One region of the Methylobacterium sp. ap11 genome, then DNA from elsewhere that is predicted to be linked to it. Evidence: predicted binding sites of a transcription regulator. Region 1 holds the regulator's gene; the other holds the start of a gene.
What was found. Region 1 encodes PhoB, which activates phosphate uptake and scavenging genes when phosphate is short. Its sites were predicted from a motif close to TGTCATNNANCTGTCAT; they were not measured.

Region 1 (7,754 bases):
CTGCCGGACTTCCCGCAGATGAACGCGCATTACGACGACGAGGCGGAGGTGATCCACCGCCATGCCGGCATCCATGTCGGCATCGCCACCCAGACGCCGTCCGGCCTGATGGTGCCGGTGCTCCGCCACGCCGAGACCCGCGACGTGTGGAATTCGGCCGCCGAGGTGCGGCGCCTGGCGGAGGCCGCCCGCAACGGCCTGGCGGCGCGCGACGAGCTCTCGGGCTCGACCATCACCATCACCTCGCTCGGCGCGCTCGGCGGCATCGTGACCACGCCGGTGATCAACCGGCCGGAGGTCGCGATCATCGGCGTCAACAAGCAGGTGATGCGCCCGGTCTGGCGCGACGGCGCCTTCGTGCCGCGCCTGACGATGAACCTCTCGGCGTCCTTCGACCACCGGGTGGTCGACGGCTACGACGCCGCCCTGTTCGTGCAGGCGCTGAAAGGCCTGCTCGAGACGCCCGCGACCCTGTTCATGGAGGCCTGACCCGTGGGCGAGATCACCACCAAGCTCCTGGTGCTCGGCGGCGGCCCGGGCGGCTACGTCGCGGCGATCCGCGCCGGCCAGCACGGCATCGACACCGTGCTGGTCGAGGAGAATCGCTTAGGCGGCACCTGCCTCAATGTCGGCTGCATCCCCTCGAAGGCGATGATCCACGCGGCCGAGGCCTATCACGCCGCCGTGCTGCAGGCCGGCGACGCCTCGCCCTTCGGGCTCTCGGCCGGCCCCCCGAGCCTCGATTTTGCCCGCACGGTGGCCTGGAAGGACGGCATCGTCGGGCGGCTCAACACCGGGGTCGCGTCGCTCCTGAAGCGCGGCGGGGTCAAGATCCTGCGCGGGCGCGGGCGGATGGTCGACGGCAAGACCTGCCTCGTCGAGACCGATACCGGCCCCGAGCGGGTGCGGGCCGAGCACGTGATCCTGGCCACCGGCTCGGTCCCGGCGGCGCTCCCCCACCTGCCCTTCGGCGGGCGGGTGATCTCCTCGACCGAGGCGCTGTCGCTGCCGAAGGTCCCCGCCACCCTGGCGGTGGTGGGGGCGGGCTATATCGGGCTCGAGCTCGGTACCGCCTTCGCCAAGCTCGGCGCCAAGGTCACGGTGGTCGAGATGGCCGAGCGGATCCTGCCGGCCTACGACGCCGAGCTGACCCGGCCGGTGGCGCGGCGCCTCGGCGCGCTCGGGATCGAGGTGCTGCTCGGCGCCAAGGCGACCGGGCTCTCGGGCGACGCGCTCGATGTCGAGGTCGGCGGCGAGCGCCGGACGATCCCCGCCGAGGTGATCCTGGTCGCGGTCGGCCGCAAGGCGCGCACGCACGACCTCGGGTTAGAGCGGCTCGACCTCGACATGAGCGGGCCTTTCATCCGCATCGACAAGCGCTGCGCCACCTCGATGCGCAACGTCTGGGCTGTCGGCGACGTGACCGGCGAGCCGATGCTGGCCCACCGCGCCATGGCGCAGGGCGAGATGGTGGCCGACCTCGTGGCGGGGCGCCGCCGCGCCTTCCACAAGGTGGCGATTCCCGCGGTCTGCTTCACCGACCCGGAGGTGGTCTCGGCCGGCCTGTCGCCGGACGAGGCCCGCGCCGCCGGCCACGAGATCCGCACCGGCCTGTTTCCCTTCGCCGCCAACGGCCGCGCCATGACGCTGGGCGCCGAGGACGGCTTCGTGCGGGTGACGGCGCGGGCCGACAACCACCTCATCCTCGGCATCCAGGCGGTGGGAGCCGGGGTCTCGGAGCTGGCGGCGGGGTTCGGCCTAGCGCTCGAGATGGGCGCCCGGCTGGAGGACGTCGCCGGCACGATCCACGCCCACCCGACCCTCGGCGAGGCCTTCCACGAGGCGAACCTGCGAGCGCTCGGCGAGGCGCTGCACATCTGAAGGAGGCCCCGCCGGACGGAACCGTCCGGCGGGGCCCCGTCCCGTGGCGGCGCGCCCACCGCGAGACGGTGGGCATCGCGCGGGTTCCGTCGGTTCGCGAGCCGGGTGCCGGCCTCCCGACCGATCGCTGCCGGTCGCCCCGATGGAGTGTCAGGGCCTGACTGACTGACGGGGTCGACGTCGTGAGAGAATTTTTATCAGATACACGAAAATATCTTGATGTGTCGGAGCCTGCTCGGCTTGCGACGACACAATCGCGAGGGGATTTTCCATCCTGCACTCTACCTCATCCTGAGGTGCGAGGCGATCGAGGATCGCTGAGCCTCGAAGGAGGGATCCAGTAACCTCGGAGAGTTCTGGAGCCCTCCTTCGAGGTTAGTCGATCTTCGATCGACCAACACCTCAGGATGAGGTTGCTGGTGGGATAGAGCGTGTCGATCGGTCGACCAAGCTCTCAGGGGCGGCCCGGCTTCGCGTCGGCACGTTTCATGGCAATGTCGTCCGTGCACCGAAGAAAAGCGTTGTAGGTCTTGCCGGAGACTCTCCGCTTGATCCAGCTGTTCCGGCCGTTGTGACGTGTCTGGATCCCGACCGATTCCGCGCATCTCTCGCGCTCGGCGCTCGACTGCGCCGATGCCGGCTGCACGGCAAGTCCGAGCATGGAAGCGATCATCTCTCCGGCCAGCAGAAAAGCCAAGATCGTCGCGATGTTTCTGAGTTTTTCCATGGAAACATTCCCCGCTTGACTTGAAAATCCTAACGTCATGCTCGGCGATCTACAACTATAAATGTTCGATACGCAGATCGCCTTCACCCCTGACCCAGGGACGGATCCGTGCAAGGGGCGGTGCGGGTGGGCATGTCGGGATCGGCGCCAGGATTCGGCGCGGTGCTCGGGGCGGGCGCGCAGCCGTCGGCCAAGCCTTGTACGGAGCCAACGTCAAGGCGCCCCGGGGTCGTGCGGACCGGAGCCCATCCCCGGTCCTGCCGACCGCGCGAAGGCCTCCGATGCGTCGGACGCCCCTCGTAATCCCGCGCGGTCCAAAGGTCTTACGGGCGTTGCATTTTTGCGGCAGCCAGGCCGGCCGGCATCGTTTCTAAGCAGACGCGCTGGAGCACGGCACATCTGGGGCCCTCGCGCGACCATGACCGGAATCACCGAGCCGATGCGATGCCTGTCGGCCGCGGCGGGCGTCCTGATGCTCGTCCTCTCCACCCCGGCATCCACGCAGGCCGCGCCGCGCAGCGAGTCCGGGACAAAGGACAGGTCCGGGATGGAGGACAGGTCCGGGACGGGCCTGGGCGGCGCGCGGGAGGCCGGCGAGGACGAGGGCCGTCCGGCCGGAACGTCCAGCAAGACGGACGACGGGAAGGACGTCGATACCGAGCACCTGTTCGGCTTCACGGAAGGCGCCGATGCCGGCGAGAAGGGCGAGCAGGAAGCGGTGGTCGACACCGTCTCGCGCATCGGCAAGCGTCGTGACGGCCCCGGCCGGTCGGCCTACCGCGTGCTCGACACGCGGCTCGCCTACCAGTTCAACCCCATCGACAGGCTGAGCCTCGAACTCAGCGCCTTCGGCACGCTGCGGCGGCAGCGCAACGTTCTCGATCTGGACGACAAGTCCTACGGCACCTTCGACGGCGTCTCGCTCGAGGTGAAGTACCAGTTCCTGAAGGGCTCGAAGGAGCAGCCCTTCGGTCTCGCCCTGGAGGTGCGCCCTCGCTTCACGCGCGTCCTCCCGGTCGAAGGCCGCGGCGCCGACATCTTCGACGTCGAGAGCCTGCTCCAGCTCGACGTCCAGGTGGTGCCGGACAAGCTCTGGTACGGCAGCAACATCAGCGTCGAACCGGCGGCCGGGCGCGAGCGGGGCGGCCCGGGCTATCGCTCCTCGACCTTCCTGTGGTCGAACGCTCTCGTGGGGCGCGTCGGAGACAGCACCTATCTCGGCCCGGAGGTCCGCTACCTGCGCGGCTACGAGGGGGCCTTCCTGAACCGGCTCGAGAGCGAGGCGCTCACCCTGGGGCCCGCGCTGCATCACCGGTTCACCGAGAAGGTCTGGCTGACCGTGGCCTATGCCGGGCAGGTCTGGGGCCGCGACACCGACCCGGCCCTGGCCGGCCGGTCCCTCGGGCTGAACCAGTTCGAGCGGCACAGCCTGCGGGTGAAGTTCGGGATGGAGTTCTGACCCGGACCGGGAGACGGCCGTCCGGCGTCACGGCTCGGGCGCGAACATCTCGTCGAAGGAGTAGCCGGAGCCGCGCACGGTGCGGATCGGGTCCGAGTCGCGGCCGCGGTTGATCGCCTTGCGCAGGCGGCCGATATGCACGTCGACCGTGCGCTCGTCGATGTAGACGTCGTGGCCCCAGACGCCGTCGAGGAGCTGCTCGCGGGAGAAGACCCGGCCGGGGCTCTGCATCAGGAACTCGAGCAGCTTGAACTCGGTCGGGCCGAGATGCAGCTCGCGGCCGTCGCGGCGCACGCGGTGGCTGACCCGGTCGAGCTCGATGTCGCCGGCGACGAGCAGGTCGGCGACGTGGGCGGGCTTCGCGCGCCGCAGGAGCGCGCGCACCCGCGCCAGCAGCTCGGGCACCGAGAACGGCTTGACGATGTAGTCGTCGGCGCCGGTGGCGAGCCCCCGCACCCGGTCGCCCTCCTCGCCGCGCGCGGTCAGCATGATCACCGGCAGCCGCTCGGTCTCGCGGCGGGCGCGGATGCGCCGACACAATTCGATGCCGGAGAGGCCCGGCATCATCCAGTCGAGGAGGACGAGGTCGGGGACCTGCTCGCGCAGGCGGATATCCGCCTCGTCGCCGCGGGCGACGGCGTCGACCTCGAAGCCCTCGGCCTCGAGGTTGTAGCGCAGGAGGAGGGTCAGGGCCTCCTCGTCCTCGACGATCAGGATGCGGGTACTCATCGGGGCACTTCAGGGTCGTCGCCGCCGGGACGGCCCGCTCGGCCTCGCGGCCGGGCAGGCCATCCGGTCAGGCCTTGGGCGGGGACTGGGGCGAGAACTGGGGATCCACGGTGGCGAAGCTCGACCCGTCGTTCTTCGGCCGGTCGGTCGTCAGCGTCTCGCCGGTGGCGAGGTAGTGGATGGTCTCGGCGATGTTGGTGGTGTGGTCGCCGATGCGCTCGACGTTCTTGGCGCAGAACAGGAGGTGCGTGCAGAACGTGATGTTGCGCGGATCCTCCATCATGTAGGTCAGGAGTTCGCGGAACAGCGAGGTATAGAGCGCGTCGATGCCGCCGTCGCGGGCCCAGACGTCGAGGGCCGCCACGGTGTCCTGGGTGGCGTAGGCGTCGAGCACGTCCTTGAGCTGGCCCTGGACCAACTCGTTCATGTGCTCCACGCCGACGACGATCTTCTGCAGCTGGACCTGGTCGGCGATCGCGACGACGCGCTTGGCGACGTTCTTGGCGAGATCCCCGATGCGCTCGAGGTCGCCCGAGACGCGGATCGCCGAGATCGTCTCGCGCAGGTCGATCGCCATCGGCTGGCGCTTGGCGATCAGGAGGATCGCCTTCTCCTCGATCTCGCGCTGCAGCCCGTCGAGGCGCTGGTCGACGGCGATCACCGACTGGGCGAGGGCGGCGTCGCGGCGCAGGAGCGCCTGGCCGGAATCGGCCACCATCTTCTCGGCGATGCCGCCCATCTCGGCGATGCTGCGCCGCAGGTTCTGCAGCTCCTGATCGTAGGAGGTGACGATGTGGTTCGACATGGAGTGAGACTCCCCGCGATGAAGTGGAGCGTGGGATCGGGCCGGCCCGGCAAGGGCCCGGGCCGGCGGAACGAGGGCGGGACGCCTCAGCCGAACCGGCCGGTGATGTAGTCCTGGGTCTGGCGCTTCGACGGGTTCATGAACAGCCGGTTGGTCGGCCCGAACTCGATCAGCTCGCCGAGATACATGAAGGCGGTGAACTGCGAGATGCGCGCCGCCTGCTGCATGTTGTGGGTGACGATGGCGATGGTGAACTCGCCCCGCAGCTGCTCGATCAGCTCCTCGATGCGGCCGGTCGAGATCGGGTCGAGGGCCGAGGTCGGCTCGTCGAACAGGATCACCTCCGGGCGCTGCGCCACCGTGCGGGCGATGCACAGGCGCTGCTGCTGGCCGCCCGACAGGCCCATGCCGGATTGCTTGAGCTTGTCCTTCACCTCGTCCCACAGGGCGCCCTTGCGCAGGGCCTCCTCGACGCGGACGTCGAGGTCGGCCTTGCCGAGGCGCTCGTAGAGCCGGATGCCGAACGCGATGTTGTCGTAGATCGACATCGGGAACGGGGTCGGCTTCTGGAAGACCATGCCGACCCGGGCGCGCAGCTCGTTGAGGTCGATCGAGGGGTCGAGGATGTTGCGGCCGTCGAGCAGGATCTGCCCCTCGGCGCGCTGCTCGGGGTAGAGGCTGTAGATGCGGTTGAAGGTGCGCAACAACGTCGACTTGCCGCAGCCCGACGGCCCGATCAGCGCCGTGACCTGGCGGTCGAGGAAGTTGAGGTTGATGTTCTTCAACCCCTTGAAGTCGCCGTAGTAGAAGTTGAGGTCCTTCACGGCGAGGCGGATCGCGGCGGATTCGTCGGCCGTGCTCTGGCCCACGACCGGCACGGCGGTGGCGGTGGCGCTCATCGGTGTGTCTCCAGGATGCGGGTCAGCGCTGGGGGCCGCGCAGGACGAGGCGGGCCACGATCGACAGGCCCAGGATGGTGACGGTGATGAGGAGCGCACCGGCCCAGGCCAGCTGGCGCCAGTTCTCGTAGGGCGAGAGCGCGAACTGGTAGATCATGACCGGGAGGTTGGCGACGCCGCCCATCAGGTTCGGGCTGAACCAGGAATTGTTGTTGAGCGCGGTGAACAGCAGCGGCGCGGTCTCGCCGGCGATGCGGGCGAGCGCCAGCAGCACGCCGGTGACGATGCCCGACTGCGCCGCCCGCCAGGTGACGCTGCGGATCACGATCGAGAGCGGCGCGCCGAGCGCCGCGCCGGCCTCGCGCAGGGTGCCGGGCACCAGGCGCAGCATGTCCTCGGTGGTGCGCACGATCACCGGGGTGGCGATGATGGCGAGCGCGACCGCGCCGGCCCAGCCCGAGTAGCCGCCCATCGGCCGCACCATCAGGGTGTAGACGAACAGGCCGATCAGGATCGAGGGCGCCGAGAGCAGGATGTCGTTGAGGAAGCGGATCAGGTTGGCGAGGTGCGAGGTCCGGCCGTACTCGGCGAGGTAGGTGCCGGCGAGCACGCCGATCGGCGTCGCCACGACGATGCCGAGCGCCGTCATCACCAGGCTGCCGAGGATCGCGTTGGCGATGCCGCCGCCCTCGGAGCCGGGCCCCGGCGTGACGTTCGTGAACAGGGCCGGCGAGAAGCCCTGGACGCCCTGGATGATCAGCATCAGCAGGATCGAGCCGAGCACGATCGCGCCGAGGGCGGTGGCGAGGGTGCAGCCGACGATCAGGGCCTTGTCGGCGGTGCGCCGGCCGGCGCGGACCCGGCCCCATTCGGGCGGGGCGGGGCGGGCGGGGGCGGCGGGGGCGGACCCTGAGACCGCGGCGGGGGAGGCGCTCATCGGGAAACGTCCGTGCGGGAGCGGGATCAGGCCACCTTCGCGCGGCGCACCAGCAGCCGGGCGATGATGAGCACGATGAAGGTGACGACGAACAGGATGCAGCCGAGCGCCATCAGCGAGTTGAGCTGGAGGCCGTCGGCCTCGTTGAACTCGTTGGCGATGCGCGAGGCGATGGTCGAGCCCGGATCGAAGATCGAGGCCGAGAGCCGGTTGGCGTTGCCGATCACGAAGGTGACCGCCATCGTCTCGCCGAGCGCGCGGCCGAGGCCCAGCATCACCGCGCCGATGATCGAGACCGAGGCCTGCGGGATCAGGAC
Region 2 (7,754 bases), on a different contig from region 1:
CGAGCTTGCCGCAGCGTCATGCGGCGTGCCAGAACGCTCGGCGTGAAACAGCAAGGGGCGGATCCTCGCAGACCCGCCCCCGCCGTTCGATTCTCGTCCCAAGGGGGTGTGCGCCTATGGCGCAGTGACCGTTTCCCCAGGCTCACACTTTCCTGGTAATGCAGCACCCCGCCGTATGCAACATAATTTTTGGAAAGATGCGCATCTCCGGGGCCAGTTCGTCCAGTCGTTGAGCCAGCCTCGGTTCGCGCGATATCTTTCGGAAGCAGGTCACGATCCGAGCAGGGCGCTGAAGCTGTACGAGTGGAACTCGCATCTTTCGCGGGAATTCTATCTGTATCTCCAAGCCTGGGAGATCTGCCTGCGGAACCAGCTGAACGACTTCCTGATCCATCGCTATGGCAGGTCCTGGCCCTACGACACCGCCGGTCTCGTCCGACAATTGAGCGGAACCGACGAGGAGCGCCTCTCGCGCGCCCGGCAACGCCAGGAACGAATTCGGCGTGCTGCGCCTGCCGCACTGCCCGCCATCGTGTCGGATCTGTCGGCCGGGTTCTGGGTGTCGCAGCTCTCGAAGCGGTATGACCTCGCCCATGTCTGGCGGAGGAACCTCGCGCAGGTCTTCCCCAACGACCGGGTCCTCGACCGTCCGGCGGCGTGGGCGATCTGCGACGAGATGCTGTCCTTGCGCAACCGGATCGCCCATCACGAGCCGATCTTCCATCTGCCGCTCGAGCAGCGTCACCGCGATCTCCAGCGCGTCGTCGCCGCGATGTGCCCAGGCGCGCATGCCTTCGCGGAGTCTTCCAGCCGCTTCCGGCCGGTATGGCAGGCCCGGCCCTGAAGGCCGGGAAAGCCCTCAGAACACCTGCCGCAGCGCCCAGTACAGCCCGCCCGCCAGGGTGATCGCCGCCGGCAGGGTCAGGATCCAGGCCAGCGCCAGGTTGCGCACGGTGGCCATCTGCAGGCCGGTGCCGTTGGCCCACATCGTGCCGGCGACGCCGCTCGACAGGATGTGGGTGGTCGAGACCGGCAGGCCGTAGGCCTCGGCGAGCCCGATCGTGCCGGCGGCCACCGCCTCGGCGGACGCGCCCTGCGCGTAGGTGAGGTGCTGCTTGCCGATGCGCTCGCCGACCGTGACGACGATCCGCTTCCAGCCCACCATCGTGCCGAGGCCGAGCGCCAGGGCGACCACCACCTTCACCCAGGTCGGGATGTAGCGGGTGCCGTCGTCGAGGGTGCGGCGGTAGTCCTGGAGCGTCCGCTTCTCGTCGTCGGCGTAGGACGAGTGCTCGCCGGTGAGCAGGCGCACCGCGTCGCCCGCGAGGTACATGTCGGCGCGCAGGTTCTGGGTCGCCTCCGCCGGGACGTGCCGGATGGCACCGTAGCCCTGGACCTGGGCGGCGATGTCGTCGGAGAGGCCGGCGAGCGCCGCCTGGACCTCGGGCGCGGCGAGCGACTTGGGCGGCGCCTCGGCCTTGAGCGCCTCGCCGACCCGGGCCCGGGCGCCGGCCGCGTCGGGCACCGCCGCCCCGCCCGCATGGGCGCGAAACACCCGGCTCGCGCCTTGCGAGCCCTGCACGAAGGCCGGCGTGCTCGAATCCGGCATGGTGCGGTTGAGCGCGTAGGCGGTGGGGGCGGCGCCGATCAGGATCAGCATGATCAGCCCCATGCCCTTCTGGCCGTCGTTGCCGCCATGGGCGAAGGACACGCCGGTGCAGGTCAGGATCAGGAGGCCGCGGATCCAGGGCGGGGGCGGCGCGTCGCCCTCCGGCGCCCGGTAGAGCTCGGGCCGGCGCACCACGCGCTTGAGCAGGACCAGCAGCCCGGCCGCGCAGACGAAGCCGACGAGGGGGCTGAACAGGAGCGATTCGAGCACGCCGAGCGCCTGGCCCCAGGCGACGCCAGAGGCGGCGTGGCCCGGCGCCATCAGCTGGTTGGCGAGGCCGACGCCGATCACCGAGCCGATCAGCGCGTGCGAGGACGAGTTCGGCAGGCCGAGCGCCCAGGTGCCGAGGTTCCACACGATCGCGGCGAGCAGCAGCGCGAAGATCATCGCGTAGCCGGCGCCCGAGCCGACCTGGAGGATCAGCTCCACCGGCAGCAGCGTCACGACGCTGTAGGCCACCGCCCCGGTCGAGGCCATCACGCCGAGGAAGTTGAACGTCCCCGACCAGATCACCGCCGTCAGCGGCGGCATCGAGTGGGTGTAGATCACGGTCGCCACCGCGTTGGCGGTGTCGTGGAAGCCGTTCACGAACTCGAAGGCGAGCGCGATCAGGAGGGCGAGGCCGAGCAGCGCGAAGGCCCCGACGGCGAGCGGCGGCTGCCCGGCCTGCCGCATGTCGGCGACGAGGTTGTAGCCGGCATAGGCCAGGCCCGCGGCCAGCACCGCCAGGAACCCGATCGTGGCGGTCGGGTGGAGGCGATGGTCGAGGCGCGGCCCCGTGCGGGCGGGGCCGGGTGCCGCGCCGGCAGGGCGTCGGGCGAGGGCGGCGTCGGACATGGTGGACTCGCTCCGGCGGGGCTGCCCCTCAAGGAATAGGGCGCCCGAATGGCAAGTCGATGACGGGAACCGCGCCGCCGCGGACAGCCGCGGAGGCGGCCGGGCGTGTGAAAACCATGTGTAAATGCCTAAGGGGCTTGCGTTCTGCAAAACGCAACCCCAAATTCGACAAATCACCGCTGCCGCTGCGATGCGTGTGCGCACGGGTCATGGAGGCGCGGGTCCCATGGGCGACGAGTCCGGCGCTGCTTTCCGCGCGGGTCCGTCGCCTCCAACGAACCGGCCCGATGCCCTTCTGGTCGAGGGTGACGGAAGGCCAGCGAGTCAGTACCTGATGAACCAGCTCGTGCGCATGTCGCATATCGTGACCGCAGACGCCGTCGAGGAGCCCTCCCCGAGCCTCCGGGTTCCCTTCGCCCAGTCGGGCGCCTTCGTGTGCAAATTCATCATCGGCGAGCCCAACGACCGCGCGGTCTGTTGCGGTGCGCCGGTGCAGGACGGAAAGAGCTGGTGCGCCTTCCACCGCCGGATCGTCTTCGAGCCGACCCGTCCGGGGCGGCTGCGATAGCAGAGGCCGACCGGGACCGCTACCCGTCCCGAACCGGTTTTCCTCCCCCGGCCGTCGTCCCGGCCCTCACGCGGCGCGGCCGTAGATCGGGAAGGCCTCGCTGCGGCCTCGCAGCGCGGTCCGGCTGACCTCGCGCCAGGTCTCGCGCCACGTCTCGCCCCCGGAGGCGTCGCTCGCCCGCGCGGCGTCGAGGGCGGCCTGCGACACGAGGGTGGTCGTCCCGAAGGTCTTGGTCGCCTGCTCGAGCCGGGCCGCGACGTTGACCGCATCGCCCAGCACGGTGAATTCGAGCCGGTCGTCGTCGCCGACCACGCCGACGAACACCTCGCCGCAATGCACCCCGATGCCGATCCGCACCGGATCGTGCGCCGAGGCGGCGTTCCAGGCCTCCACCAGCGCCTCGAGCCGCCCCGCGAAGGCGAGGGCGCCCGCCGCGGCGTCGGCCCGGACCTCCGGTACCCCGAACACCACCAGGGCCCCGTCGCCCATGAACTTGTCGATCAGGCCGCCGGTCTCCCGGGCCGCCTGGGCGACGCAGCGGCGAAAGCCCGTGATCAGGACCGCCACCGTCTCGGGGTCGGCCCGCTCGGCGATGGTGGTCGAGCCGCGCATGTCGACGAAGGCGATCGCCGCGTGCCGCCGCTCGCCGAGGCGCAGGCCGCCGCCCTGCTCCAGGCTGCCGCCGCGCTCCAGGAGCGGCGCCAGCTCTGCCGGCAGGAAGCGCGACAGGGCCGCCCGCCGGGCCGCCTCGCGCAGGGCCAGCACCGCCAAGAGCGCCATGATGCCGACCGACACGACGCTGCCGAGGCCGACCCAGGTCTCGATCTGGTGGGCGTGCCGCTGGTAGCCGATCAGCAACTCGTCCTCGCGGCTGCGCATCGTCTCGACGATCCGGCGGATCTCGTCCATCTCCGCCTTGCCCTCGCCGGCCCGCACCAGGGCGAGGGCGCCGGTGCGGTCGCCTGCGCGGTCGAGGGCGATCGTGCGGTCGAGCTCGGCGAACTTGCGGTCGATGGCGGGGCGCAGGGCGGCGAGCCGGGTCTCCTGCTCGCCGTTGCCGCGCAGCTCCGCCGCGAGGCGGGGCATCTCGGCGGCCACCCGGCCGAGGCCCTGGGTGTAGGGGACCAGGAAGGCGGCGTCGCCGGTCAGCAGGTAGCCGCGCTGCCCGGTCTCGCTGTCGAGGAGGTCGGCCAGCACCTGCATCAGGGCGCGGTCGATCGACAGCGTGTGGGTGATGCGGTGCTGCACCGTGCTCTGCCAGGCGAGCAGAAGCCCGTTCGCCGAGCCGACGAGCAGCAGCAGCACCGCGCCCACGAAGGTCATCCCGGCCCGGATGCGGACCGGGCCGATCCGCGCCGGCCGCGTGCGGACCGGCGAGGCGGGCGGGGGGGCGTCTGGCGTCATCGGCGGGGGCTCGTCCGGGACTGGGGCGCGGGACGGGCCCTCGGCTCACCCCTGCGATATGGGGAGGCCGGCGCCGGCCGCAATCGACCGGCCGGCCTACCCCCGCGCCCGCCGCGACCGGGTGCCCTCAGGACCGGGCCCGGCGCCGGGACGGGGCATCGCCGTCCCGCTCCCGCGGTCCGGCGTCCTCCTGCTGCGGCGCCAGCGGTGCCGCCGGGTCGGCCAAGGGCGCCACGATGGTGCAGGTCACGCCCTCGGGCGGGAAGCCGAGGCTCACCGTGCCGTCGAGCTCGCGCGCGAGGCTGCGCTCGATCAGGCGGGAGCCGAAGCCGGTGCGGGTCGGGGGCACGACCGGCGGGCCGCCGCTCTCGCGCCAGTACAGGGAGAGCCGCCCCTCGGCGACGCTCCACGACAGGGCGACCCGGCCCGTCGGCACCGAGAGCGCCCCGTACTTGACCGCGTTGGTGGCGAGCTCGTGCAGCGCCATGGCGATCGAGAGGGCGATGCGGGGCGGCAGGCGCACCGCCGGGCCGGCGGCCGAGAAGCGCGGCCGGCCCTCGCTCCCGTCGGACGGGCCGCCCGGGCCCCCGAGGGGCGCCAGCGCGTCCTCGACCACCTCGGCGAGTTCCGCCCCCTCCCAGCTCTCGCGGGTGAGCACGTCGTGGACCCGCGCCAGGGCAATCAGCCGGGCCTCGAAGGCGGCCTTCGCCGCCTCGGCGGCGGATCCCTGCATGCCGCGCAGGCTCTGCATCGCGATCGACTGCACGGTGGCGAGCGTGTTCTTCACCCGGTGGTTCAGCTCGTGCACCAGGAGGCGCAGGTGCTCCTCGGCGCGCTTGCGCTCGGTCACCTCCTGGTGGATGCCGATCACCCGGCGCGGCCGGCCGCCGGCATCGCGCTGCACGATCGCCTGGGCGCTGACCCAGCGGGCGCCGTTGCCGTGCGGCGCCTCCGCCTCGGGCCGGATCCGGAACTCGGTGCGGTAGTCGGCCTCGCCCGCCAGCAGGTCGGCCAGAGCCGCCTCGATCCGGGCCCGGTCGTCCGGATGGACCGAGCGGGTCCAGCCCTCGTGCGAGAGGGGGGCGTGCGCGAAGATCTCGGACGAGCGGGCCGAGAGGCGGTGCTGCCCGGAGGCGAGGTCGATTTCCCAGGTGCCGAGCCGGCCGGCGGCCAGCGCCAGCCGCAGGCGCTCCTCGCCCTCGCGCAGGGCGAGCTCCGCCGCCTTGGCCTCGGTGACGTCGACGTTGCAGCCGGTATAGCCGAGGAAGCGGCCGTGGTCGTCGAGGCGCGCCACCCCCTCGCACAGGATCCAGCGCGTCGCCCCGTGCCGGTCGATCACCCGGGTGGCGTGGCGGAACGGCGTGCGCGCCGCGAAGGCCTGTTGGAAGGTCTGCTGGAAGCCGAGGAGGTCGTCCGGGTGGATGACCTCGCGCCAGCGCCCATGCGCCAGCGCCTCGACCGAGCGGCCGAACAGGTACTCGTAGTGCATGTTGACGAAGACGATCTCGCCCTCGGCGTCGGTCATCCAGATCATGGCCGGGGCGGAATCCGCCATGTGGCGGAAGCGCGCCTCGCTCTCCCGCAGGGCGACGAGGCTGCGGCTCTGCTCGGCCAGCGCCTGGTCGCGCTCGGCGATGCGCCGGCGCAGGCTCTGGGAGGCGTCGGCCAGCACGTCGGCGAGCTGGCGGATCTCGCGGATCGGCGTCGAGACCCGGGGCACCGGCTGGCCGGCGGCGAGCGCCCCGCCGGCGGTGGCGAGCTGGCGCAGCGGGCCGGCGACCCGCGCCCAGAGCCGCACCGCCAGGAACGAGGACGTCGCGAGGGCGAGCAGCCCGAAGCCGCCGAAGGCGACGATCCAGTGGCGCAGGGGCGCCTCGACCCGCTCGCGCAGGATGCTGGCGCCGACGAGCCAGCCGGTCGCCCGGACGGTGGTCTCGACGTAGAGCACCGGCTGCCGGCGCCGGTCGACCCCCTCCCAGATCCCGGAAGCCGCCGTCGGGCGGCCGCGCAGGGCGGCCAGCATCGGCTGGCCCGCCAGGGTCGCGTGCTCCGCCGAGCGGGCGAGCAGCAGGCCCTTGCGGTCGACGATGCCGGTGGTCCAGCCCGGCGCGAGGTCCTGGACCAGGATCTGGTGCAGGCGCTCCACCGGCACCGTGACGCTGAGCACGTAGGCCGGCGCCCCGTCGACCACGACCGGCACCGCCACGTCGAAGGTCGGCGGCCGCCCGGGGGCGCCCATCCGGACGCCGCCGACCACCGGCCGGCGTGTCGCCAGGACCTCGGCATCCTCCTCGTGCGGGGCCTGCGGCACCGGCGCGCCGGGCGCCAGCGCGGTGTTGACGAGCTGTGTCCCGTCCGGCCGGCGCAGGGACAGGTCGAGCCCCGTCGTTTCCCGCACCGCCCGGGCCTGGGTCTCGAAACCGTCGAGCCCGCTCTTGCGCAGGCGCGGCGAGGCCGCGAGGGTCTGGAGCACCGAGACCAGCCCGGCGATGTCCCGGTCGATGGTGAGCGCGATGCCGCGCACGCTCTCGCGGGCGTCCTGCTCGAAGCGGACCCGGTCGAGGGCGGCGTAGCGGCCGAGCAGGATCGCGGTGAACAGCAGGCCCGGCCCGATCAGGGCGATCACCAGGGCGACGAGATAGACCTGCGTCGACAGCCCGTCCCGGCGCAGGGCGCTGAGGCGGCGGCCGATCACGACGGTGTCCCGGGGGCGCGCGGGCGGCGCGGGAGGGTCAAGGGGTCGGGCCCTGCCGGCTCGCCGGGTCACGGCTCGCCCCGTCACGGCTTGCCCGGTCGACGTGGCCGAGGTCGCGCCCGGGCTCGATCCGGTCGCGCACCCGCTGCTTGAGGGCCTTGATGTCGGGAAATCCGCCGTCGCGCGTGCGCTCCCAGATCAGGGCGTCGCCGCAGGTGATCGCGAAGGCGCCGCCGCTCCCGGGGATCAGCGCCACCTCGCCGATCGCGTCGCGGAAGGTCGAGAGCAGCTCCTGCGCCATCCAGCCGGCCCGCAAGAGCCAGTTGCATTGCGTGCAGTAGGTGATGGCGATGCGCGGGCGGTCCTTGGCCGGGACGGGGGGCGTGCCGGCGGGGAGCGCGTCGGCCTCGGTCGCGGGAGAGGGGGCGTTGTCGCTCATTTCAGGCTCGACTCCTCCCCGATCCCCCCGACTTGTCAACCGTGCCGGTTCGCCGGGCGTGATCCGGCGCACGGCTCAGGCGAGCTGGCGCAGCACCGCGAGGCTCGCCGCCACGCCGGCGATGCCCGCCGCCACCGACACC

Region 2: the regulator PhoB is predicted to act here: its motif matches at 2,555-2,571, upstream of BMX97_RS12180 (inorganic phosphate transporter).

Annotation. Positions count from the first base shown of each region.
Region 1 is NZ_FOEB01000004.1:285,151-292,904, reverse strand. It holds gene BMX97_RS07965 (dihydrolipoamide acetyltransferase family protein) at 1-489, shown strand, start outside; gene lpdA (dihydrolipoyl dehydrogenase) at 493-1,881, shown strand; gene BMX97_RS07955 (hypothetical protein) at 2,336-2,608, opposite strand; gene BMX97_RS07950 (hypothetical protein) at 3,156-4,067, shown strand; gene phoB (phosphate regulon transcriptional regulator PhoB) at 4,095-4,796, opposite strand; gene phoU (phosphate signaling complex protein PhoU) at 4,864-5,601, opposite strand; gene pstB (phosphate ABC transporter ATP-binding protein PstB) at 5,688-6,500, opposite strand; gene pstA (phosphate ABC transporter permease PstA) at 6,523-7,437, opposite strand; gene pstC (phosphate ABC transporter permease subunit PstC) at 7,464-7,754, opposite strand, start outside.
Region 2 is NZ_FOEB01000007.1:36,250-44,003, reverse strand. It holds gene BMX97_RS32030 (hypothetical protein) at 230-844, shown strand; gene BMX97_RS12180 (inorganic phosphate transporter) at 860-2,506, opposite strand; gene BMX97_RS12175 (GcrA family cell cycle regulator) at 2,841-3,074, shown strand; gene BMX97_RS12170 (CHASE3 domain-containing protein) at 3,141-4,478, opposite strand; gene BMX97_RS12165 (sensor histidine kinase) at 4,606-7,173, opposite strand; gene BMX97_RS12160 (Rdx family protein) at 7,211-7,612, opposite strand; gene crcB (fluoride efflux transporter CrcB) at 7,688-7,754, opposite strand, start outside.